4 regions of the Pectobacterium nicotianae genome follow, and region 3 is predicted to be linked to each of the others. Evidence: predicted binding sites of a transcription regulator. Region 3 holds the regulator's gene; each other region holds the start of a gene.
What was found. The regulator Fur, encoded in region 3, represses iron uptake genes when iron is present. The targets are predictions, from matches to a motif close to ATAATAATGAGAACNACTATCAA.
Positions count from the first base shown of each region.

Region 1 (2,208 bases), 450 kb from region 3:
ATGCTGGCGTCCCAGTAATTCGAACGGGCCAGACGCGTAAGTATCAATCGCATCAACCTTACGGGTTCCCTTATTCCATCCGCCATAAGCACCGACATTACCGCCGAACGGATCAACCAGTATCCCGGTATCTTTATCTGGGAACCCATTGGCATACATCAGCTTGGAATCGAAGTTGGTTTCACCATGCGTCCCGTTCATACGCACCTGCCAGCCGTTATCAAAACTCTGAGTCAGATCGGCAAAAACCTTCTTCGAGGTTTTATCCGAGTAGCTCCAGTTTGGTGCGGTGTTAAAACTACGGCCGAAATGCGTACGACTGCCGTCAGTGAACCACGTCGGCAATCCGCCCCACGTTGGGCTATCGGTATTGCTTTCCTGATAATCATAACCGAGGGAGATCGTCGTCGAATCGGTAACATCAGCATCGATCACGCCATAGAGGAATTTTTTGCGGCTGTGGTAACGATCGAGCCAGGTGTCGTTATCCTGATAGCCCGTAATCACGCGCCCACGCACATTGCCGGACTCCGTCAGCGGCGCAGACAGATCGGCCACCATCCGCTGTTTATCCCACGAGCCGTAGCTGCCGGATACCGAGCCTTTAAATTCACGACTATCGGCATGCTTGCGCACCATGTTTACTGCCGCGGCAGGATTGCCCGTTCCCGTCATCAATCCCGTCGCTCCGCGCACCACTTCGATACGATCATAGATTGCAGTATCAGAAGCGGAATCACCGAAATCCCAAATTTCGTCTACGACCGTAGGAATTCCATCGAACAGATAGTTATTAATCTGGAAGCCACGCGCAAAATACGTCATACGCTCGGAGTCGATAATTTTAGAGGACACACCGGTCGTGTTCGCCATGACCTCGCCAATCGTTTGCAGGCCCTGATCTTCGATACGCTGCTGGCTGATGACGCTCACCGACTGCGGGATATCACGCGGCGTCAGCGTCATCTTCGTTCCGGCGTTAGTGACTTTCACGCTGTAATCCTGCGGGTCGCTAGCCTCGGCGTTAGCATTGGCGTTCGCGCTGACAACGAGCGTATCGCCTGAAGCTGGGTTTTCTTCGGCAGCGACCTGAGCAGGCAGGAAAGAGGCTGAAATCAACAGGGCAAGAAGAGAGACTCCGAATGGTTTTACTCCGGCCAGCGAAGAATCACAAACGCGCGTTTTTCCGGCGCGAGTAACTCTAAAAGACATGGTATATCCTCGGTTAACTGATGGTGATTTTGGCGAGATGCTGAGGCGTGTCTTGTCAACATTTGCACAGAAAAGTAAATGATAACTATACGCATTATTATTGTCATTTCAACGTAAGGATTAATTTACTTAAAATACAAATAGATAGAAAAGAACAAATCACCATGCCGTTAACAAGGCATTGTTACAAAAAGAACATACGAGGAATTTATAACAGTCCGCTCAGCCCAAGGACGGCAAGCGGCAGCGCGACGCCTGCTACCAGTGTTTGAACCGCAATCATGCCCGCCATCAACGGTGCATCACCACCCAACTGACGAGCCATGATGTAAGACGACGATGCCGTCGGCAGCGCCTGAAACAGCAGTGCAGCAATCGCGGCCGAGCCAGACAGACCAAAGAGGTAGCAGGCAGCAATCGTCACCAGCGGCATCGCAACAAATTTCGCGCATGATGCCATCACAACAGGCCGCAGCCAGCTACGCGCGGCAGAGAAATCCAGCGCTGCACCCACGCACAGCAGCCCCAGCGGTAGCGACGCCTGTCCCAATGATTTCATTACCGGCTCAATCCCCGGCGACAAACCTAATCCGGTCATCTGCAAAGTAATGCCGATCGCGCAGGCCACCACTAGCGGATTCAGTGCCAGCAGCCGCACGATATTCTTGAATGACGGCGTCCCGGCATTGCCGTAGCGGGCAAAGACCAAGACACAGAGAATATTGACCGTCGGCACAATCGCCGCGTTCGCGACGGCCGCGAGCGCTACGCCGTGTGCGCCAAACAGCCCAGCGGCGGCAGACACACCAACGTAGTTATTAAAACGGACGCCGCCCTGAAATACCGAGGTAAACGCCGCATCATCAACGGGCAATAATCGGCGTACTGCGAGCAACCCGACAGAGACAGCCAACGTTGAGCACACCAGCGTCAGGATCATTGCCGCGACCGGCACGCCATCCAGACGCGCCGTCGCCAGCCCATGCAGAAATAGTG
Region 1 is NZ_CP096821.1:3,885,580-3,887,787, forward strand. Features, by position in the region: gene fhuE (ferric-rhodotorulic acid/ferric-coprogen receptor FhuE) at 1-1,212, opposite strand, end outside; gene MYB54_RS17340 (AEC family transporter) at 1,421-2,208, opposite strand, start outside.
Region 1: a site for Fur is predicted at 1,291-1,313, ahead of fhuE (ferric-rhodotorulic acid/ferric-coprogen receptor FhuE). Genes of this name have one in related genera too.

Region 2 (2,208 bases), 1.4 Mb from region 3:
AACAGTGCCCCCGTTCCCCAAGGACTCATCACGCGATATCTGGAATAACATTCAGCATAATCAGCGACTAATGGATGAACTGGGTGCAAACGTCACGCCCGCCATCTATTACCTGAATGATAAGAATGAGCTACAGCAGGTCGTCGGGCTGCCGGATGCACAGCAGCTGGCGGAGATGATGGGGAAATAGACACAGGAGGGAATCTCCCTCCTGACGTTTCTCTTAGCGATGAGACCAGTACGCCATAAAGTTGATCGTCTCTTTATCGAGGTGCCGCTCGTCGAGCAGATAGCGGCGCAGCCGTTTGATGGCGGAAGACTCTCCCGCCGCCCATGCGTAAAACGGGCGATGTGCCGTTGCCCGTTCCCACAGTAGCTCGTCTTCCGGCGTTTCCTGTGCGATTTCATCACGGTTGGTACAGGCGCTGGCGGGAATCTTCACGTCCTGCTGCACCGCAGCCAGCAGGCGTTCGCCCCATACTGTGCTGCCGGTTTCCTCACGCGGCAGCCAGTAAATCTGCGCAAAAGGGAAGTCGCCTGATGTCACGCAGTCAGCCGCTTTCGGCACTTCAAAAAAAGCCTGCACCGACGGCGGAGAAGGCTGGGTAGCCAGCTGTTCAAGAATTCCCATTGCCGCTGGCAGCGCCGTTTCATCTGCAATCAGCAGCACCTGCTCAACGCCCTCGTGCGGTGCCCATTCATAGCCGCCGCTGTCGCCATCGGCCTCCGCATTGGGCGCGACAATCTGTAGCGCATCGCCCGGCTTAGCGTGATTCGCCCAGCTTGAAGCAGGCCCGGTATCACCGTGCAGCACAAAATCGATTGTTGCCTGCTGTGACTCGCGTGAGACAGAACGCAGCGTATAGGTGCGCAAAATCGGACGACACTCACGCGGCAGCGCCAGATAATCCTGATACCAGGTATCGCTCACGGCCATCGGCGTCAGCTCCCCGCTTTCACTGGCGAACAGCAGCTTGATGCGCTGATCCGGCGCATCCAGTTTCATCTGGCGCACTTCCGGGCCAGTGAACACACAGCGAGCTAATGAAGGTGAGAGTAACGTCTTACTCTCTAAGCGTAAGGTGAACAACCGATAGGCGGAAGACGTTGTACGGGTAGCTAAAGACATAGTGAGAAAACCGTATGTTTTGTAAGGAAAATCAGTTCACGGGATAAACCCTATTCACCGCAACTTACCATAAACAAAACACTAACGATAATCATTATCAGTCTGTTATCTCAAAATGCTGAGACGCACACAGATAGGAAGCCAAGTTAGCCCTCGTTGTATCGGCCTAACCTCATACTCTGATTTCTGCTTTTAGCTCCCTACGCTTTATATACATGAGAGTGTGAGAGTTAGCATTAAGCTACATCATTTCTAATAAACATCTGCGGTATATTGATTACTTATCATTTCTTATCTTACGAAATTACTAATCATCATAATCATTTTAATTGAAAGAAATAATTTTCAGCATAAAAAAATGAAATCTATAATTAACAGGACTTACTTCCCCGTTATTTTAAAAATAGGCACATGGATAATAGAAATTGAGCCTAATACTGGGTTCATAATAAAGAGGAATACATTATGTCTAATCAATACAGCGTTGAATTTATCAACCATTCAAGTAATTCAGGTAATGTAGCAATCTTCCAAAAAGCGCCTGACCAGAAGGCGAGAAATATTTTCTCACTGGCGTGGTTCAGCAAGTTCGTGAATCCAAATGTGCATGAAACCTTCCGCTGGAACATTGATTACTCTTTTGTTTGGTCAGATACCGGGGAAGTCAAACCTGGTGTTATTTTTGAAGGAGGTGAAGAAATTCCTGCCAACCTTCAGTCAGCTAACACCATCACATTGGACTATAATGGAGGATATTTCTTTGGCCCGACATCATTCACAGGTCAAGCGGGTTCACTCTATATTGATGAAAGCGGTAACGTTCCACTCAAGCAGGCCGCTGTCGGTATCGGAATGAGTAACGCAGGGACTTTCGTACAGGCGGCACAGCCAAATTTGCATATTGAGTTTATCCCACACCCTTCTTACTGGATTGTATTTGGTAACTATGAAGAAGGTGAAATTCTGGATGTTGAGCAAATCAGCGATGCCGTTGAATTAGTGTTCGAACCCAACATTTACGGCGTTGTCGCTACACTGCAACAAAACAATACCTGGACTATTTCCTGATCCAGCAATCG
Region 2 is NZ_CP096821.1:4,790,290-4,792,497, forward strand. Features, by position in the region: gene dsbG (thiol:disulfide interchange protein DsbG) at 1-190, shown strand, start outside; gene MYB54_RS21345 (siderophore-interacting protein) at 224-1,129, opposite strand; gene MYB54_RS21350 (RhiA family protein) at 1,595-2,197, shown strand.
Region 2: a site for Fur is predicted at 1,208-1,230, ahead of MYB54_RS21345 (siderophore-interacting protein). Genes of this name have one in related genera too.

Region 3 (2,208 bases):
GAAACATCGTTGCAAATATATAACCGTAATTATATTAAGGAAATGTGTACTGAATCTCAGACAATAACATAAACCCTATTCATTATGAGGAATTTAGTATCACACAGAGATACGTTTCGTTTCCTTACTCACCTTCGCACGTCACACGCTCTTGATTTACGCATCCTTACCGATACGAGTTTCTCCCGATGTGAGTGTCTGTTATTATTAACAGATAAGTGGGTGAAACATTACACCATACCATTAGGAATCAAGAGGTTATTTAATTCATGGCACTCATCGGAATATTCTTTGGCAGTGATACCGGCAACACTGAAAACATCGCCAAAACGATTCAACAGCAGTTAGGCACCAACGTCGCTGATGTTCATGACATCGCCAAAAGCAGCAAAGAAGACCTCGAAGGTTTCGATATTCTGCTGCTGGGTATTCCAACCTGGTATTACGGTGAAGCTCAGTGCGATTGGGATGACTTCTTCCCGTCGCTGGAAGAAGTGGATTTCACAGGAAAATTGGTTGCCCTGTTTGGCTGCGGCGATCAGGAAGATTATGCAGAATACTTCTGTGATGCCATGGGCACCATCCGTGACATTATTGAGCCTCGCGGCGCGACAATTGTCGGCCACTGGCCAACAGAGGGCTATTACTTTGAAGCCTCTAAAGGGCTCGCCGACGACAATCACTTCATCGGCCTGGCTATCGATGAAGACCGTCAGCCTGAACTGACCAGCGAACGCGTAACAACGTGGGTGAAACAGATCAGCGATGAGCTGAACCTGAAAGAACTGGTTGGCTAAGCCATTTCGGCTCTGATAATCCCTATCAGAGCCGAAAACAGCATTGATAGGTAAAACCTTTCATAATAATTGATACATTTTTTTAACTTCTATCAGTAAACCTGTACAATAATCCCATCGGCTTTGTATGTGCATCATCATTTCCTCATTCATCAACAACGAATTGCGTTGTATACCAATAGTGTGAATGGGGACAATATTGTTAACATTCCCTTGTTTTCATTTTGTATGCGCGGTTCTATAATTGAGACGCTTTTGCATTTTTTGAGCCGACCGATGTCATAGGCTAGGCAGCCTCCATTGATAAGTAAGCAACAGGATTAAACCCGCATGACTGACAACAATACCGCATTAAAGAAGGCCGGCCTGAAAGTCACTCTTCCAAGACTGAAAATACTGGAAGTGTTACAGGACCCTGTCTGCCATCACGTCAGTGCGGAAGATTTATATAAGAAACTGATTGATATGGGCGAAGAGATTGGTCTCGCTACCGTCTATCGCGTACTCAACCAGTTTGATGATGCGGGTATCGTAACCCGTCATAACTTCGAAGGTGGCAAATCCGTCTTTGAATTGACGCAGCAGCATCATCACGATCACTTAATTTGCCTCGACTGTGGCAAAGTCATTGAATTCCGCGATGAATATATCGAAGCACGTCAACGTGAGATCGCAGAAAGACACGGCATTAAACTGTCCAACCACAGTCTGTATCTTTATGGGCATTGCAGTGAAGGGGATTGCCGAGAGGATGAAACCCTGCACGATTCCACACGATAAATCGACCGCATAAAAAAATAAAACCGCCGAGGCGGTTTTATTTTTGTCTTCTAACTGGTGGCCTTAGCCTACCCAGGTATCACGTAGCCCAACCGTACGGTTAAACACCAGATGTTCTGCACTGGAGTAAACGCGGTCAGCACAGAAATAGCCTTCACGCTCAAACTGATACGCTTTCTCAGCTTCTGCCTGCGCCAGGCTTGCTTCCACAAAACCTTGCGTAGTTTTCAGTGAATCTGGATTAATCGTCGACAGGAAGTCTTCCGCCGCGCCAGGGTTTGCCACACTGAACAGGCGATCGTACAAGCGGAATTCAGCTGGTACCGCGTGAGCCGCAGAAACCCAGTGGATAACGCCTTTCACTTTACGACCATCAGCCGGATCTTTGCTCAGCGTTTCCGCATCATAGCTACAGTAAATCGTGGTGATAGTACCCTGCTCGTCTTTTTCAATGCGCTCTGCTTTGATCACATAAGCGTTACGCAGACGCACTTCTTTACCCAGCACCAGACGCTTGTACTGCTTGTTGGCTTCTTCACGGAAGTCAGCACGATCGATGTAAACATCGCGACTGAATGCGACCTGACGTGAACCCATTTCTGGCTTGTTCGGATGGTTTGGCATCGCGACA
Region 3 is NZ_CP096821.1:3,435,624-3,437,831, forward strand. Features, by position in the region: gene fldA (flavodoxin FldA) at 270-797, shown strand; gene fur (ferric iron uptake transcriptional regulator) at 1,128-1,577, shown strand; gene glnS (glutamine--tRNA ligase) at 1,641-2,208, opposite strand, start outside.

Region 4 (2,208 bases), 2.2 Mb from region 3:
ACACGTAACGCCGGCGTCAACACGGTGCTGTCCGTCAATTGGACGTTATCTTCCACAAAGGCAGAAGCCAGACGAGCCGCGGATTTCTCACTACGACCGCTGCTGCTCAGCGAACCCACACTGCCCGCTTCGGTTGTCGTCTGCGTGTTCGACACCGGATCCGTCATCTTCTGCTCGTTCCACTCAACCCCGAACGTGAGTACCTGATCGACCCAGAGATTCAGCGGAAGATTCACTTCATTGTGCGCAGTGAAATTATCCAGTTTTATCGTGCCATATTGGTTCGGACTATTGGTATCAAAAATCCCTTCTAAACCGCCAGACAGCCCTTCAAGGATACGGGTATTGTGCGTACGTTCGTATTGTAGATACGACGTAGAACTGACGCCGCTGTCCCAGTAGCCGCGATGCGTGACCGCAAAGTTCTGGCGGTACATGCGGTTCGTTTCCTTGCCATAATTACTCACGACAAGCGGGTTGGTGTTGGTATTTTGCGAATCGCCCGCATAGATATTGCCCTGACGGCTGGAACCCGCTTCGAATTCCAGCGACTGCTGCTTGGTCATATCCCAGCGCAACAGGCCGTTGATATCTTTATTACGCACCCCTTCGCGCCCGGAAGGTAGTGAAGCTGACTGATTACCCGCACGTGCGGACTGATGCCCTTGGTTAATATCACGCGCATCAGCTTGGGTTTTGTTCAGATTACCAAACAGACGGAAGCTCAGACTGTCAGTCAGGCCGCCCATCAGGCTGAAATCGGTACGCTTGGTTGCGCCTTCTGAACTATGCTCTGGCGCGTTCAGGAAGGTATTCCAGGTGCCGTGCCATTCTTGCGTCGGCTGTTTGGTGATGATGTTAACCACCCCGCCTGCTGCGCCGTTACCATAGCGCGCCGCGGCTGGACCGCGCAGCACTTCAATACGCTCGACCATATCGGCAGGAACCCAGTTGGTGTCACCGCGAGTATCACGCTCGCCGCGCCAGCCGTAACGCACGGCTGTACGGCTCGACACGGGCTTGCCATCCACCAGAATCAGTGTATTTTCCGGTCCCATGCCGCGGATATCGATCTGGCGGTTGTTACCGCGCTGGCCGCTGGTTGAGTTACCGGACAGGTTGACGCCCGGCATGGTGCGAATCAGATCGGAGAGATCGTTAGCGGGCGGACGCTTGCTGATATCTTCAGCCGTAATCACCGACACGCCCGGAGCCTGACGGGTTTGCTCAGCAGCCGTCACCACCATCGTATCGCCCGATGCTTTACTTTCGGCCTGATTCTGCACCTGAGGGGCAGGTTCTGTTGAAGGCGAGGTCTGCGCAGCGCTCAGAAACGACGTCATCCCGCAGCTAACGCCAATGAGCGTCGCCAGATAACGACGCGATTGTGGTAGTTTCATCAAAATTATCCTGCCCTGTAAGAAATGAATAAGTAGCCTGAAAAAGGATCAACATCGCAGCCGGTACAGCGACACCTAACGACAATCAGCAAAAACGCTGAATAACGGCGGAGATAAAACGCGCAAACGTGGCGGTTATCGGGGAGAAGCGTCATGCCAACGGCATCACGTCGTGTTGTTATGAAATGCTGTGTGTAATCAATCAGCCCTTTTCTCCGCATTGCCGGAAATGGAAAATGCATTTATCGTGCAGTGTGATGTCCTCAACGAAAAATGCTATTGAGAAGTATTTGCATTACCATTTTGGCGCGGTCATTGTTACATTTGTCATTCAGGACGGGGTTTGCTCTAGCAGCAAAATGTTTTGCCAAAGCATCAAAATGGAAGGCGCAGGTCGAAGGGTTTAATCAGGTAGGTAATCACGTGCGCAGCTTCACTCAGTCATCAAAGCCGATCTATAAAGATCACATCGTTCAGCAATCGAGTCTGGTCGCGAATAATTACCGTTTTATCGGCCCCCGGCTGATCGATAACACGCCGGTGCTATTCGGGTCGTTCACTGTCGTACAGCTCAATCCCCATCTGATCCTGCATACCGCGGATGTGATTAATCGCCACAACATGAAAACCCAAAACCTGCTGGATGGTGCCATCAAGCTGGCCATCGTAGTGAGCGGCAATGCGCACATCTCATTTGGTCATCAGGAACTGCATCTGGGAGAGAAGCAGCCCGCCTCGCTGATTGCGCTGACGGAGCCGACGATGTTTACCCGCATCGGCAAGCGCGATGAATATGAGCGAACGATTA
Region 4 is NZ_CP096821.1:754,128-756,335, reverse strand. Features, by position in the region: gene MYB54_RS03330 (TonB-dependent siderophore receptor) at 1-1,400, opposite strand, end outside; gene MYB54_RS03325 (helix-turn-helix transcriptional regulator) at 1,824-2,208, shown strand, end outside.
Region 4: a site for Fur is predicted at 1,674-1,696, ahead of MYB54_RS03330 (TonB-dependent siderophore receptor). Genes of this name have one in related genera too.